2 regions of the Streptomyces sp. NPDC006610 genome follow, and region 1 is predicted to be linked to the other one. Evidence: riboswitches for the same ligand, from Rfam matches in the RefSeq annotation. Region 1 holds a riboswitch; the other holds the start of a gene.

Region 1 (7,603 bases):
TCCGCGCGTGTGGCCCGCGACTGGCCCATGGACTCGCGGATGACCTTGCCGCCGCCGAACACCGCCTCGTCGCCGGCCCGGCCGGGACCGCCGCAGCGGTCCTCCTCGATCTCGATCAGCAGGTCGGTGTCGGCGAGCCGGAGGCGGTCGCCGGTGGTCGGGCCGAACAGGTCGGCGTACGCGGCACGCGAGATCTCAGGCATCGAGGGCCCCTCCGGTCTCCCCGCGCAGTCCGGGCACGATCCGGGCGCCGGCCAGCGGGACGAGTTCCACCTCGACGGGGATGCCGGGCTCGAAGCGGACGGCGGTGCCGGCGGCGACGTTCAGCCGCTTGCCGCGCGCGGCGGCGCGGTCGAACTCCAGACCGGGGTTGGCCTCGGCGAAGTGGTAATGGGAGCCGACCTGGACGGGCCGGTCGGCGGCGTTGAGGACGGTCGTCCGGGTGACCTCGCGGCCCTCGTTGTACGCAATCGGCCCGTCGGCGAACAGGATCTCTCCGGGAATCATCGGGCGCTCCCCCTCAGACGATCGGGTCGTGGACGGTGACGAGCTTGGTGCCGTCGGGGAACGTCGCCTCGACCTGGACGTCGTGGATCATCTCGGGCACGCCCTCCATGACGTCGTCACGGGTGAGCAGCCGGCGTCCGGACGCCATGAGTTCGGCGACGGTGCGGCCGTCGCGCGCGCCCTCGAGGATGTGCGAGGTGATGAGGGCGACGGCCTCGGGGTGGTTGAGCCGAAGTCCGCGCGCCCGGCGCTTGGCGGCCACGTCGGCCGCGACGTGGATCAGCAGCCTCTCCTGCTCGTGCGGGGTCAGTTGCAACGTCCCACCTCACATCCTCGCTCCGGGCGCCGTGCGGGTCCCGGTTGCCGCGGCCATCGGGCAAGTTGCCTGGTGGCGTGAGGGGGCAGGCTAATCGGCACGGGTTTCCGGCGCGTTAACCGAGCGCGGGCGCGACCGGCGCCGCCCCGGCTCGCCCGGGGTGCCCCGGCCTGCCCGGGCTGACCGGACTTCACGCTCCGACAGGTGACGCACCGCCGGACCGGACCGCGTCGTCCGGGCCGTCATGAGCGCCCGTGCGGGCGGGAGTTGAAACGGACCGAAAGGGTTACCCCCGACCGGAGTATTCGCGGGCCCTTTTTCGGAACGTCTCCGGTTGCGCAACGGACGTGCTTTCGGGGCGGAATCGAGTGTTCCACCGCTGGTCCGGGGGTGCGTGGCGGTCTTGACAGACGTTCGCACACCAGACTGTCCACCCGAACGGGTGAGTGAGAGTAAGACCACAAAGTCCCGGTTCCACTGGGTTTTTCGGACATCCGTGAGTCAAGATCCGTGACTGACGACAAGCCCCCGCCACCGCGGCGGGGCGATCCGGGCGGACGCCGAGTCCTGCCGCCGCCCGGATGACCGGTCGACAGGAGTGGATCGGCAGGAGTGGAGGACCCGAGCAAGACGGGCCGCCGGGACCCAGGTTCCGAGCAGCCCTTGGGGTGAAGCCGCGCCAGCGCGGCCGGGCAACTTCGCCAGCCCGAATCCGACAGGTCATCCTTCACAGGCGGCTGACGAAGGGTTGCGCATGACCGCGCTCAATCGTGTCCCGTCGCTCATGGCACGCGCCGGAACGGCCTCGGCGCTCACACTGGCCGCGATGGGCGGCTCCGTGGTGGTCCCGGGGGTCGCCTCGGAGGCCGCCGCCGCCACGCCGGCGACGAAGGCCCTCCAGGTGGCGGCCTCGAAGAAGGGCGCCCCGTACCGGTACGGGGCCACCGGGCCGCGCCGGTTCGACTGCTCGGGGCTGACGCTGTACTCGTACAAGAAGGCGGGCAAGAAGCTGCCGCGCACCGCGGCGCAGCAGTACAACAAGACCCGCCACATCCCGGCCCGCAGCCGCAAGGCCGGCGACCTGGTGTTCTTCCACTCGGGCTCGTACGTCTACCACGTGGGCATCTACGCCGGTAAGGGCAAGATCTGGCACGCCCCGAAGACGGGGGACGTGGTGCGTCTGCAGAAGATCTGGACGAAGAGCGTGTGGTACGGCCGAGTGGCCTGACCCGCCGGGCGGTGGCGGGCCCCGACCGGGCCGCCACCGCCCGGCCCCGCCCCGGAGCCCGGGCAAGGGCCCCGGGGCGCCGGGGCCGTGCCCACGGGCTCGCCTGCCCACGGGCTCGCCTCGGACGGAACGACGCCCGCTCCGCGGCCACGCGGGCGGGCCTGCGGCACATGGAGAGAGCCGACCACCACGGGTGACCCGCGCGGATTCGTCCGTCCGGTGCGCGCAGTACGCGCCCGCCTCCGCCGCGCGGCTCCTGCGACGCCCGTCTGCCCGCACCTCTCGTGAGGCGATGCCCACCAAGACCGCTCGGCGCCCGAGACGGCACGGCTCCCCCGCGCGGGTGCGGTCGGCACGGCCCGGCAGCCCCGGGCCGCCGCCGGACGCGTCCGCCCGCCCCGCTCGCAGGCAGACCCGTCGCCGCGCCCCCACGGGCCCTGGCTCGGAGTTCCCCTCCGCCGGACGCACCCGCCCCCGGTGACGGGCGAGGCCCGTTCCCCAGGGACGCACCCTCCCCACCACGCCCCGCCGGGCGCTCGCGGCCCAAGGCCCCGCTACGACCCCTGCTGCCCCGCCGTCGGCAACGCACGGGGCGGTGTCGTCGTCCACGGGATCTCGATCGCCACCGTCTTGCCGCCCTCCCGCGTCGGGCGCACCCGCAGGCGGCCGCCGTGCTCGGCGGTCAGGCAGCGGATGATGGCCAGGCCGCGTCCGTTGTCCTGCTGCACCGCCGCCGGCAGCCGTTTCGGGAATCTCGGGTGGCTGTCGGTCACCCCGATGCGCAGGTGTTCGTCACGGGCCAGTTCGATGTCCACCCGGAAGGTGGGTGACAGCCCGAAGGTGTGCTGTACGGCGTTGGTGGCGAGTTCGGAGACGATGAGCCGCACGGTGTCGGCCGCGTCCGTGTCCGGCGACAGACCCCATTCCGCCAGCGTGCCGACCACGTAGGCGCGGGCGGCCGAGACCGAGGCGGGCTCGCTCGGCAGAGTGACGGATGCTTCCAGACGGTCTGCCATGGCGACGTCGCCCCTTTCCCGCGGGACCGGAGTCCGGCACGGAGCGGATGGTTCGAGTACGGTCCCGGACTGGTGCTTGTCCGCCAGACTGCCATCACCGCGCCGGTCACGGTGGCGATCCACCGAGTAATGCATATATCTGTCGCTCGAAGCGGTGAACTCTGCGACGGCAGAGCGTTTTTGGGCGACTCGGAAGGAGTAAGGAGTTGCCCATGCAACACGGTCCCGCGGTACGCCGCCGGAAACTGGGCGCAGAATTACGCGAACTGCGCGCCCGCGCGGGGCTCACGAGCGGTGAGGCGGCCCACCTGGTGGGCTGGCACCAGTCGAAGGTGAGCCGGATCGAGACCGGCCAGAGCGGGGTGAAACCGGCCGATCTGAGACTGCTGCTGGACGCCTACGGCGTGACGGATCCGCAGTTGCGCGAGGTGCTGCTGATGCTGGCGGGCTCCGGCCGGGCGCACGGCAGGGATCACTGGTGGCACGCCTACCGCGGGGTGCTGCCGCCCACGTACCGCGACTTCATCAGCCTGGAGTCCCAGGCCACGGCCATGCGCACGCTGGAGACCTCGGTGGTGCCGGGCCTCCTGCAGACCCCGGAGTACGCCCGCGCGGTGACGCGGGCCGCCGTCGAAGGGCTGTCGGAGGACCGTCTCGACGCCCTCGTGGAGGTACGGCTGGCCCGGCAGGACGTGCTGCGCTGCGAGCCGCCGCTGGAGCTGAGCGCCGTACTGGACGAGGCGGTGCTGCGGCGCGAGGTCGGCGGTCCGCAGGTCATGGCCCGTCAGCTGGAACGGCTCCTGCAGGCGGCCCGACTTCCCCAAGTCCGTCTACAAGTACTGCCGTTTGCGGCCGGTGCGCACATCGGGATCACCGGACCTTTTGTTATCTTCTCGTTTGCGAGCACTTCTGATCTGGACGTGGTTGTTCTTGACCACTTGACGAGTAGCCTCTATCTCGAACGGAAAGAAGACCTGGAGGCCTACACGGAGGCCTTCAGCACGCTGCAGATCCACGCCCTTTCGCCCGAGGACTCGTTGGATTACATCGCCGGGATATTGCCGGCGCGTAAGGAGGCACCATGACCGCACTGCCTCGGACCCTTCCTTCCAGCACCCGACTCCATCCCGTGCTGTGGCTGCGCAGCAGCTACAGCACCGGGGCGAACAACTGCGTCGAGACTGCGCGCCCGTCGAGCGGCCCCTGGTCCGGGCTGCTCGCCGTGCGCGACTCCAAGGACCCGGAAGGACCCGCGCTGCTCTTCTCCCCCGAGAGCTGGGCGGGTTTCACGGCCACCCTCTGATCCCCCGCCCGTTCCCCCCGGCGCGGTGCGCGACCGTGGTACGCCGACTCATGGTCGCGTCGCGCCGATGACCCGTACAGCGCGTTCGATCCGATCCCCGGAGAGGTCCGCGCGGGCCGTCAGCCGGATCCGGGAGATGCCGTCGGGCACGGAAGGAGGCCTGAAGCAGCCCACGGCCAGTCCCGCCTCCCGGCAGTCGGCGGCCCACCGCACGGCGCTCTCCGGGGACGGTGCGCGCACGGACACCACGGCGGCGTCCGGCCGCACCGCCTCGAGTCCCAGCTCCGTCAGCCGGGCGTGCAGGTGCGCCGCCACCGCGCGGGCACGTGCCGCCCGCTCCGGCTCGCCCCGCAGCAGACGCAGCGCCGCCAGCGCCGCGCCCGCCGCCGCCGGGGCGAGACCCGTGTCGAAGATGAAGGTCCGGGCCGTGTTGACCAGGTGGTCGATCACCCGGCCCGGGCCGAGCACCGCCCCGCCCTGGCTGCCGAGCGACTTGGACAGGGTGACCGTCACGACGACGTCGTCCGCGCCCGCGAGCCCCGCCGCGTACGGGGCGCCCCGACCGCCGTCGCCGAGCACGCCGAGGCCGTGGGCGTCGTCGACGACCAGCCCGGCCCCGTGCGCCCGGCACGCCTCGGCGAGGCCGGCGAGCGGGGCCGCGTCGCCGTCGACCGAGAACACCGTGTCGGACACCGCGACGGCGGGCCCGTCGTGCGTGCCGAGCGCCTTGCGCACCGCCTCCGGGTCGGCGTGCGCGACGACCTGCGTGGCGCCGCGGGCCAGCCGGCAGCCGTCGATCAGCGAGGCGTGGTTGCCCGCGTCGGAGACGATCAGCGACCCGTGCGGGGCGAGCGCGGTGACCGCGGCGAGGTTGGCCGCGTAGCCGGAGGAGAAGACGAGGGCGGCCTCGAAACCGCAGAAGGCGGCCAGTTCGCGCTCGAGTTCGGTGTGCAGTTCGGTGGTGCCGGTGACCAGCCGGGAGCCGGTCGACCCGCCGCCCCAGGTCCGGGCGGCCCGCGCGGCGCCCTCGACCACCTCGGGATGGTGGGCGAGGCCCAGGTAGTCGTTGCTCGCCAGGTCCAGCAGCGGCGAGCCGGCGGGCCGGGGACGCAGGGTCCGGACGAGTCCGGCGCGGCGGCGCGCGGCCGCCTGGTCGTCGATCCAGCCGAACGCCATGGCTCCTCCGGGAATTTGTAGGCAATGAACAGACACTAACGGGACTGTCCACAGGTCAGTGTGTGGCAAGGCACACACACCGAATGGCCCGCGTTGTGCGAACTCTCCTTGGCCCGGGGGGCACTCTTAGGACAGGATCGCCTCTCATGGACCTGCTGAACACGCTGGTGGACAAGGGGCTTCGGCGCGAGCTGCCGACCCGCGAGGAAGCACTCGCCGTCCTCGCCACTTCCGATGACGACGTGCTCGACGTGGTGGCCGCGGCCGGCAAGGTGCGCCGCCACTGGTTCGGCCGCCGGGTGAAGCTGAACTACCTGGTGAACCTGAAGTCGGGCCTGTGTCCCGAGGACTGCTCGTACTGCTCCCAGCGGCTCGGTTCCACGGCCGGCATCCTCAAGTACACCTGGCTCAAGCCCGGCGAGGCCTCCGAGGCCGCCGCCGCGGGGCTCGCCGGGGGCGCCAAGCGGGTCTGCCTGGTCGCCAGCGGGCGCGGCCCGACCGACCGGGACGTGGACCGGGTCTCCGAGACGATCAGGACGATCAAGGAGCAGAACGAGGGCGTCGAGGTGTGCGCCTGCCTCGGCCTGCTCTCCGAGGGTCAGGCCGAGCGGCTGCGTGAGGCGGGCGCGGACGCGTACAACCACAACCTCAACACCTCCGAGGCCACGTACGCGGACATCACGACCACCCACACCTACGCCGACCGGGTGGACACCGTGCGCAAGGCGCACCAGGCCGGGCTGTCCGCCTGCTCGGGCCTGATCGCCGGCATGGGCGAGAGCGACGAGGACCTGGTCGACGTGGTGTTCGCGCTGCGGGAGCTGGACCCGGACTCGGTGCCGGTGAACTTCCTGATCCCCTTCGAGGGCACCCCGCTCGCCAAGGAGTGGCACCTCACCCCGCAGCGCTGTCTGCGGATCCTCGCGATGGTGCGGTTCGTGTGCCCGGACATCGAGGTGCGGATCGCGGGCGGCCGGGAGGTTCATCTGCGCACGATGCAGCCGCTCGCGCTGCACCTGGCCAACTCCATCTTCCTCGGCGACTACCTCACCAGCGAGGGGCAGGCCGGCAAGGCCGACCTGGAGATGATCGCGGACGCCGGGTTCGAGGTGGAGGGCGCCGACCAGGTGACGCTGCCGGAACACCGGGCGCGGGCCGCCGGGGCGGGCTGTGGGTCCGGCGCGGGCGCAGAGGGCGGCGGCTGCGGCTCGCACGAGAGCGTCTGCGGTACGGCTGCCGCGCCGCGGGCCGCCGAGCCGCGCACCGACCTCGTCGCCGTGCGCCGCCGGGGCGCGGGAACGGACCTCGCGCCCAATGCCTGACCTGTCCGTGCCCGAGCTGCTGGAACTGGACCGGCGGCACGTCTGGCATCCGTACGGTCCGATGCCCGGCCGGGTCGACCCGCTCGTCGTGGAGTCGGCGAGCGGGGTGCGGCTCCGGCTGGCCGACGATGGCGGCGAGCTGGTGGACGGCATGTCGTCCTGGTGGTCGGCGATCCACGGCTACAACCACCCGGTGCTCAACGCCGCGGCGCGCGAGCAGCTGGACCGGATGAGCCATGTGATGTTCGGCGGGCTCACCCACGAGCCCGCCGTGCGGCTCGCACAGCTGCTCGTCGACCTGTCGCCCGAGGGTCTGGAACACGTCTTCCTCGCCGACTCCGGATCGGTGTCGGTCGAGGTCGCGGTCAAGATGTGCCTCCAGTACTGGCGTTCGCTCGGGCGGGGCGAGAAGCACCGGCTGCTGACCTGGCGCGGCGGCTACCACGGGGACACCTGGCAGCCGATGTCGGTGTGCGACCCCGAGGGCGGCATGCACGGGCTGTGGACCGGGGTGCTGCCGCGCCAGGTGTTCACGGACGCGCCGCCGGCCGAGTACGACGAGGCGTACGCCGAGCAGCTGCGCACGGCGATCGCGCGGCACGCCGCCGAGCTGGCCGCGGTGGTCGTGGAGCCGGTGGTGCAGGGTGCGGGCGGGATGCGGTTCCACTCCCCCGCGTATCTGCGGGTGCTGCGCGAGGCGTGCGACGCGCACGACGTGCTGCTGGTGTTCGACGA
Region 2 (7,603 bases), on a different contig from region 1:
TCAACCCCGACCACCCCCGCGCCCGCGCCCACGCCGGACCCCGCGTCACGGCCCCGGAACCGGCCGACCCGTGACCCCCGAGGCCCTGCCGCCGACGCGGAGACAGCGCGTTGTCCGATACCCGATCGGCGACAGGGCGTCGTCCGGCTATGCTCGGGGAGGCAACATCGCCTGGGCCCTTAGCTCAATTGGCAGAGCAGTGGACTTTTAATCCATTGGTTGTGGGTTCGAGTCCCACAGGGCCTACACCTCACAGCGCCCCGGCCTGGTTCACGAACAGGCCGGGGCGCTGCTGCGTTGGACGTTCCCGCGATGCCGTGCGGTGTCCCTCACCAGGCCCTGAGCCCGCCCGGCAGGCCGTTGTCAGTGGGGGGCGTTAGTCTCCGCGTATCCGGATCGTTCGGCTGTTTCGTCCCGGTTCGGGGCGGTTTCAGGAGGGCATCATGGCATCGCGTCTCAACCCGTACATCAGCTTCGACGGCGACGCCCGGCAGGCGCTGGAGTTCTACAAGGAGGTCTTCGGCGGCACGCTCCGGCTCAGCACCTTCGGCGAGATGGGCCAGGGGGAGGGCCCCGACGCCGAGAAGATCATGCACGGCATGCTGGAGACGCCGGCCGGCTTCACCCTGATGGGCGCCGACAACCCGCCCGGGATGCCCTACACGCCCGGCACCGACCACGCGGTGAGCGTCAGCGGCGACGACGACGCCGAGCTGCGCGGCTACTGGGAGAAGCTCTCCGCCGACGGCACCGTCACCGTGCCGCTGGAGAAGCAGATGTGGGGCGACGTCTTCGGGATGTGCACGGACCGGTTCGGGGTGCAGTGGATGGTCGACATTGCGGAGCCGGAGGAGGGCTGAGGCGGCGAAGGCGGCCGCAAGGGCGAGACGGGGGACCGCGGCAGGTGCGAGGCCGGGACGGTCAGACTGAGGGCGAGTCCTGTCCGTTCCTGCTCCCCGGGTGGATACGCCGATGCCCCTGCCCCACGTCCTGCTCTCCGCCGCCGTCTCCCTCGACGGCTACCTGGACGACACCGGCCCCGACCGCCTGATGCTGTCCGGCCGGGCCGACTTCGACCGGGTCGACGAGGTACGGGCGTCCGTCGACGCCGTCCTCGTCGGCGCCGGCACCATCCGGGCCGACAACCCGCGGCTGCTGGTCAACTCCCCCGAGCGGCGGGCGGCGAGAGTGGCGGCCGGCAAGCCCGCGTACCCGCTCAAGGCGACCGTCAGCGGCTCCGGCGACCTCGACCCCGGCGCCGACTTCTGGCACACCGGCGGGGAGAAGGTCGTCTACACGACCGCCTCCGGCGCCGAGCGACTGCGCGCCGCCCGGATCGCCGCGGACGTCGTCGCCCTCGGGGACGCCCTCGACTGGCGGGCCGTGCTGCGGCACCTGCACGACGAACGCGGCGTTGGGCGGCTGATGGTCGAGGGGGGCGGCGTCGTCCACACGCAACTGCTGCGGGCCGGGCTCGCCGACGAACTCCAGCTGGTACTGGCCCCGTTGCTCGTCGGGCAGCCGGACGCCCCCCGACTCTTCGGACCCGGCCCCTACCAGGGCGGACGGCTGCGGCTCGTGGAGACGCGGGCCATCGAGGACGTCGTCCTCATGCGCTACGAGCCCACCGCACCCGGCGCCGGGCAGCTGCCGTCGGCCGCCGACCGGCGCTGGCTGGCGCTCGCCTGCGAGCTGGCGGAGCGGTGCCCGCCCTCGCGCACGGCGTTCAGCGTGGGGGCCGTGGTCGTCGCGGCGGACGGCGCCGAACTGGCCCGCGGGCACTCGCGCGAGGGCGGGGACCCGGTCGTCCACGCGGAGGAGGCGGCGCTCGCGAAGATCGCCCCGGACGATCCGCGGCTCGCCGGAGCCACGGTGTACAGCAGCCTGGAGCCGTGCGCCCGACGCGCCTCCCGGCCGCGCCCCTGCGCCCGGCTGATTCTGGACGCGGGTGTCCGCCGGGTGGTGACCGCCTGGCGGGAGCCGGACACCTTCGTCACCGGCGCGGACGGCAGCGGACTGCTCGCCGCGGCCGGCGCCGACGTCGTCGTCCTGCCGGAACTGGAGGAGCGGGCCAAGGCGCCCAACCGTCACCTGGCGGGGTGAGGAGTGTCCGTCGCCGGTGGGGCGGAGCAGCGGTGGAGCGGGCGGGGCGCGCCCTCCCGTCCGGCCGGCGCGCTGCCCGCTCCCCGTCCGGCGGACCGCCCATCGGCCCAACATCCGCTGCGCCTCGCCGCGCGCCGGGTCACGCTGCCCCTGGGTGAAGCAGCACGGCAGGACGGACGCGGAGGCGGCGCGCATGAGGGCCATGAGAGCCACGAGGGCTGTGAGAGCCACGAGGGGCACGAGGGTTGCGAGCAGGCGGGTGGTCCTGGGCGTGGCCGGCGCGGGGCTCGCGGCGGCGCTGGCCGGCGGGCTGGTCGGGGCGTGCGGGGTCATGGACGCCGGGGGACGGACCATGGTGCGCGCGCTGCCCGCCGACGCCGGGTTCACCCACCCCGGCGTGCTGGTCAACGCCCGGCAGCTGGACGTCGTACGCGAGAACGTCACCGCCGGACGGCAGCCGTGGCTGAAGGCCTACCTCGACATGCGGGACAGCCCGTACGGGTCGTACCGACACCGGGCGCGGCCGGTGAGGACCGTCCACTGCCCCGGCGGCAGGGCCGGGCGCGGCTGCGCCGCCGAACGAAAGGACGCGATCGCCGCCTACACGCAGGCGCTCCTGTACGGCGTCACCGGCAAGCGGCAGCACGCCGAAAAGGCGATCGAGATCATGGACGCGTGGTCGGAGAGGCTGCGCCGGCACACCGGGGGCGACGCCGCGCTGCAGGCCGCGTGGACCGGCGGGACCTGGGCGCGGGCCGCCGAGATCGTGCGGCACGCACCGGGCGCCGGATGGGAGGCCGGGTACATGCGGCGGTTCGAGGGGATGCTGCGCACCGTCCATCTGCCCGAGGTCACCCGGCCGGGCCGGGCCGACGACGGTCACCGGGAGCTCGTCGCCGCCGACGCCGCCCTCGGCATGGCCGTCTTCCTCGACGACCACCGCGCCTTCGACGCCGCCCTCCGCCGCTTCCGCGAGCACGTCCCCGCCCAATTTCCGCTGGAGCGGGGCCGGTCCGCCGCCCGCACGGACTGCCGGCACCTGCGGCGGACCGGCGCCTCGCTCGCCGCCGCCGCGCACATCGCCGAGACCGCCTGGCACCAGGGCGTCGACGTGTACAGCGAGGTGGAGGACCGGCTCAGGGCCACGCTCGACCGGCAGGCGGCGGGGCTGCGGCGGTGCGGGGGGACGGCCGGGCCGCCGCCGGCGGTCGTCCTCAACCACCTGGAACAGCGGCTCGACAAGCCCGCCGCGGCCGCCCGCAGCGCTGCTGCCCGGCCGGGGGCCCTTGCCGGCACCGACCACCGCTTCGTCGCCTGGGAGAGCCTCACCCACACCGGCAACCCCGGCGGCTGAGGAGCGGGCGGTCCGGGTCGGCGAAAACCCTGGCGTGAGGGCTCCCGCGGATGGCGTACACTGGATTCATCGACGCGGGGTGGAGCAGCTCGGTAGCTCGCTGGGCTCATAACCCAGAGGTCGCAGGTTCAAATCCTGTCCCCGCTACTGAAGGCCCAGGGCCGGAATCCTGATCAGCAGATCATGGGTTCCGGCCCTGAGTGTTGTCCGCGCCGACCGCGCTGTCCGCGGCACGCCCTCCACCTCGGTCACGTCAGGTAGTCGTACGACCGTGCACGGGTAACATCTGAGACACCGTCATAAACTCGTCCGCTCCTGAGCCCGGGTCAACTCGCCCGGTTTTCGCCGCTCGTGAGCCGTACGTCCCGGCCGAGAACGTTAATGATCAAGCTGAACGGCTTGGAATTCAGGCCCCGGTTCTATTAACGTCCGATAACGCAGCGCGGTCGTCCCAGCCGTCACAAGAGGCGGCTCCGTGCGCACACGCCGAATCCCGCAAGGGAACCGGGGAACCATCACCTTGGGGTGAATCGGGCGTAGGCCGCCGTATCGGCACGGATGGTTTACGCGCGTAGGAGACCTTCCTGCTCCGAACCCGTCAGCTAACCCGGTAGGCGAGAAGGAAGGAAAGGAGTACGCCCACGTGGCGTCCAACCCGCCTGCCCCGCAAGCCCCGTTCTTCCCGGCACCGCGCTCCGAGGACACCGTCGTCTACGGCGGACAGCGCACCGACGAGGGGCCGTGGGAGGAGTGGAACCCCACCGCCGACTCCGTCCGCCCCGTCCGTGGCAAGCACCGCGTCGCCAAGCAGCGCGGCGGCGGACTCGCCCGCAGCTCCACCGTTCTCGGCGTCGGCGTCATAGCGGCCGTCGGCGCGGGCGGCATGGCCACCGCGCAGACCGGCAAGCCGCCGGTGTCGATCTCGATGCCCGACCTGCCCAACGTCGGCTCCCTGCTCTCGGACGACGCCGAGGACGCCGCCGACACCGCCGTCGCGCAGACCGCCGCCGCACCGCTCAGCGGCGCCGGTGTCACCACCGCCGACACCGCCCAGGGCACCACCGACGCCGGCGAGGCCCTGCGCGCCCGGATCATCGCCCAGGCCGAACAGCAGCAGGAGCAGGTCGAGAGCAAGGCCGCCGCGGAGGCCGTCGCCGCTGCCGAGAAGGCCGCCGCCGAAGCCGCCGCCAAGGCCGAGAAGGAGGCGGAGGCCAAGGCCGCCGCCGCCAAGGCCGCCGCGGAGGAGGAGGCCCGCAAGAAGGCCGAGGCCGAGCGCCTCGCCGAGCTGGCCCGCCAGTACACGCTGCCGACCTCCTCGTACACCCTCACCTCGACGTACGGCCAGGCCGGCGCCATGTGGTCGTCCGGCTACCACACCGGCGTCGACTTCGCCGCCCCCACCGGCACCCTCATCAAGGCCGTCCACACCGGCACCATCACGCAGGCCGGCTGGGACGGGTCGTACGGCTACAAGACCGTGCTCACCCTCGAGGACGGCACCGAGATCCTCTACGCCCACCAGTCGTCGATCAGCGTCACCGTGGGCCAGAAGGTCAACACCGGCGACGTGATCGGGCGCGTGGGCGCCACCGGCAACGTCACCGGCCCCCACCTCCACCTCGAGGTGCGCACCGGCGACGGCGGCGCCGTCGACCCCATCGCCTGGCTGCGCGACAAGGGCCTCAACCCCTGACGTCCGCCGCCGACGCGGCACACCTTCGATCCCCGGCGGTCCTGACGGCACCCCCCCGACGTCAGGGCTGCCGATCGCGGGTCCTCACGTCCGGTACGGGTTGTACTGCGCCGGGTGCCACGCCTGCGGCCCCGCCGCCCACGGGGGTACGGCCACCGGTGCCACCGGCGCGGTGACGCGCGCCGCGTGCTCCAGCGCCGGACGGGCGACCTCCCGCCGGGACCACAGCTCCCGCAGCAGCTCACCCTCCCGCACGGCGAAGTCCGCCCCCGCCCTGCCCTGCCGCAGCCGGCGGCGCAGCTGCGCCAGCGAGGTCGCGCGGGACTGGTACTCGGCCACCGTGCGCGCCGCCGGCCGGCCCAGATGGTGGCCGGCGTACTCGCGGGCCAGCCGCCGCGCCCGCAGCGAGCCCAGCGCGTACGGCTCGGCCGGAGCGAGCCAGCCGGCCGCGGCGTAGGCGGGCAGTTCCTCGCGCACCGTGCGCAGTGCACGCTGCCGGCTCCAGATCACCAGCCACGTCAGCAGGCCGAACACCGGCACCATGAAACCGCCGTACACCGCGAAGAAGCCGTACTCGCCGAAGGTCGCCGAACCGTTCCACAGGGCGTGCATGCCCATCGCGAGCAGCAGCCCGCCCAGCGGCGGCAGGATCCGGCGCAGCCGCTGCCGCTCCCCGGCGAGGGCCGCGAGTCCGAAGCCGATGCCGGTCAGGACGGTGAACAGGGGATGCGCGAAGGGCGACATGACGACCCGGACGAAGAACGTCGCCGCCGTGACCGTGGCGATGCCGTCACCGCTGAGCCGGTCGGCGCCGAAGGCGTTGCCCAGGTAGAGGATGTTCTCGGTGAAGGCGAAGCCGGTCGCGGTGATCCCGGCCAGGACGACGCCGTCGACGATGCCGGTGAGATCGCGGCGGCGGAAGAGGAACAGCAGCAGGACGGCGACGGCCTTGGTGGTCTCCTCGACGACCGGCGCTATCACCGTCGCGCCGAGGGTGTTCGCGCTCGCCGGGTCGGCGGTCGCCGTGGCGATCCAGCGGACGGCGAAGCTGTTGGCGACGATCGCCATCAGCGCCGCCGCACAGGCGCCCCAGGCGAAGGCGAAGGCCAGATTGCGCCAGGGGCCGGGATCGACGCGGTCCAGCCAGCGGAAGACGGCTATCAGCAGCGGCACCGGCAGGACCGCGAGTCCGAGGCCGACCAGGAACCCGTCGGTGCCGGTCTCCTCGCGGACCAGGGCGAGGATGACCAGCCCCGACATCGCCAGCAGCGTGGTCAGCGCGGCGTAGCCCAGCCGGCGCCGGCGCCACCAGGGCGCGTGCGCCGGGACGCCGCCGTCCGGAGTGGCTAAGGGCGTCGGGTGCGGGGGACCGGTGGCCACTGCGCCCCCTTACGGCAAGGACCGGTGCGGTACGCGGCGGAAGAGCAGGTCGTTCACGGCATGGCCCTTGTCCAGGCCCTGGCCCTCGAAGCGGGTGAGGGGGCGGAAGGCGGGGCGTGGCGCGAAACCGCCGTCGGGGCTGGTGTTCTCGTACGCGGGGTGCACGGTGAGCACCTCCAGCATCTGCTCGGCGTACGGCTCCCAGTCCGTGGCGCAGTGCAGGATCGCCCCCGGCCTCAGCCGGGCCGCGGCGAGGGTGAGGAAGTCCGGCTGGATCAGCCGCCGCTTGTGGTGCCGCTTCTTCGGCCAGGGGTCGGGGAAGAAGACGCGCAGCCCGTCGAGGGAGTCGGGGGCCAGCATCTCGCGCAGCAGGATGATGGCGTCGCCGTTGCCGACCCGGACGTTGGCCAGGCCGTTGCGCTCGGCCAGGCCCAGCAGGTTGCCCTGGCCGGGGGTGTGCACGTCGACGGCGAGGATGTTGGTGCCGGGGTCGGCGGCGGCCATCTGGGCGGTGGCCTCGCCCATGCCGAAGCCGATCTCCAGGACGACGGGGTGGTCGTTGCCGAACAGCTCGGCCAGGTCGAGGACGCGCTGCCCGTCGATGTCCAGGCCCCACCGGTGCCACAGCCGTTGCAGGGCGTCCGCCTGCCCGGCGGTCACCCGGCTCCGGCGGGGCTGGAAGCTCCGGATCCGCCGCTCGAAGTGCGACCCGGCGGGATCCGCCTTGGGCCCGTCCGGGAACCTCGGCTCCGCCTTGTCCCGGCCGCGCGACGGAGCGGTGCCGGGGGAGGCGGAGCGGGGGGCTTCGGGGGTGTTCACGGAGTCAGACACAGTGGGGTCGATTTTACGGGCGGCGGGGGCGTGCGGCGTGCGGAGACGGTGCCGGTGCCATCCCCGGCGCGGTCCGCGGGGCGCCGACGCCCGTACGCGGTTCTGCGTTCGCCGGGTTGTCGGTGGCATGCGGTCCCGCGCCCGCCCGGCTTCCATCGGTACGCGGTTCCGTGCCCGTCCGGCCCTTGCGGGCGCGCGGTTCCGGGCCCGCCCGGCTCCCGCCGGTGCGCGGTTCCGCGGCC

What was found. Region 1 has a riboswitch for cyclic di-AMP ahead of ABZY13_RS15605 (C40 family peptidase). Riboswitches for the same ligand answer to the same signal wherever they lie in the genome.
Region 2: linked by a shared signal. The riboswitch ahead of ABZY13_RS31780 (M23 family metallopeptidase) and the one ahead of ABZY13_RS15605 (C40 family peptidase) in region 1 are both predicted to bind cyclic di-AMP.

Annotation. Positions count from the first base shown of each region.
Region 1 covers NZ_JBEXOP010000016.1:60,254-67,856, forward strand. Annotated here, with positions in the region: gene ABZY13_RS15590 (urease subunit alpha) at 1-203, opposite strand, end outside; gene ABZY13_RS15595 (urease subunit beta) at 196-507, opposite strand; gene ABZY13_RS15600 (urease subunit gamma) at 521-823, opposite strand; cyclic di-AMP (ydaO/yuaA leader) riboswitch at 1,372-1,574, shown strand; gene ABZY13_RS15605 (C40 family peptidase) at 1,578-2,051, shown strand; gene ABZY13_RS15610 (ATP-binding protein) at 2,606-3,067, opposite strand; gene ABZY13_RS15615 (helix-turn-helix transcriptional regulator) at 3,280-4,152, shown strand; gene ABZY13_RS15620 (DUF397 domain-containing protein) at 4,149-4,370, shown strand; gene ABZY13_RS15625 (8-amino-7-oxononanoate synthase) at 4,419-5,546, opposite strand; gene bioB (biotin synthase BioB) at 5,693-6,868, shown strand; gene ABZY13_RS15635 (adenosylmethionine--8-amino-7-oxononanoate transaminase) at 6,861-7,603, shown strand, end outside.
Region 2 covers NZ_JBEXOP010000062.1:15,178-22,780, reverse strand. Annotated here, with positions in the region: gene ABZY13_RS31810 (amino acid permease) at 1-74, shown strand, start outside; tRNA gene ABZY13_RS31805 (tRNA-Lys) at 174-246, shown strand; gene ABZY13_RS31800 (VOC family protein) at 444-860, shown strand; gene ABZY13_RS31795 (dihydrofolate reductase family protein) at 973-2,103, shown strand; gene ABZY13_RS31790 (alginate lyase family protein) at 2,324-3,457, shown strand; tRNA gene ABZY13_RS31785 (tRNA-Met) at 3,531-3,604, shown strand; cyclic di-AMP (ydaO/yuaA leader) riboswitch at 3,932-4,089, shown strand; gene ABZY13_RS31780 (M23 family metallopeptidase) at 4,101-5,150, shown strand; gene ABZY13_RS31775 (PrsW family intramembrane metalloprotease) at 5,235-6,530, opposite strand; gene trmB (tRNA (guanosine(46)-N7)-methyltransferase TrmB) at 6,540-7,361, opposite strand.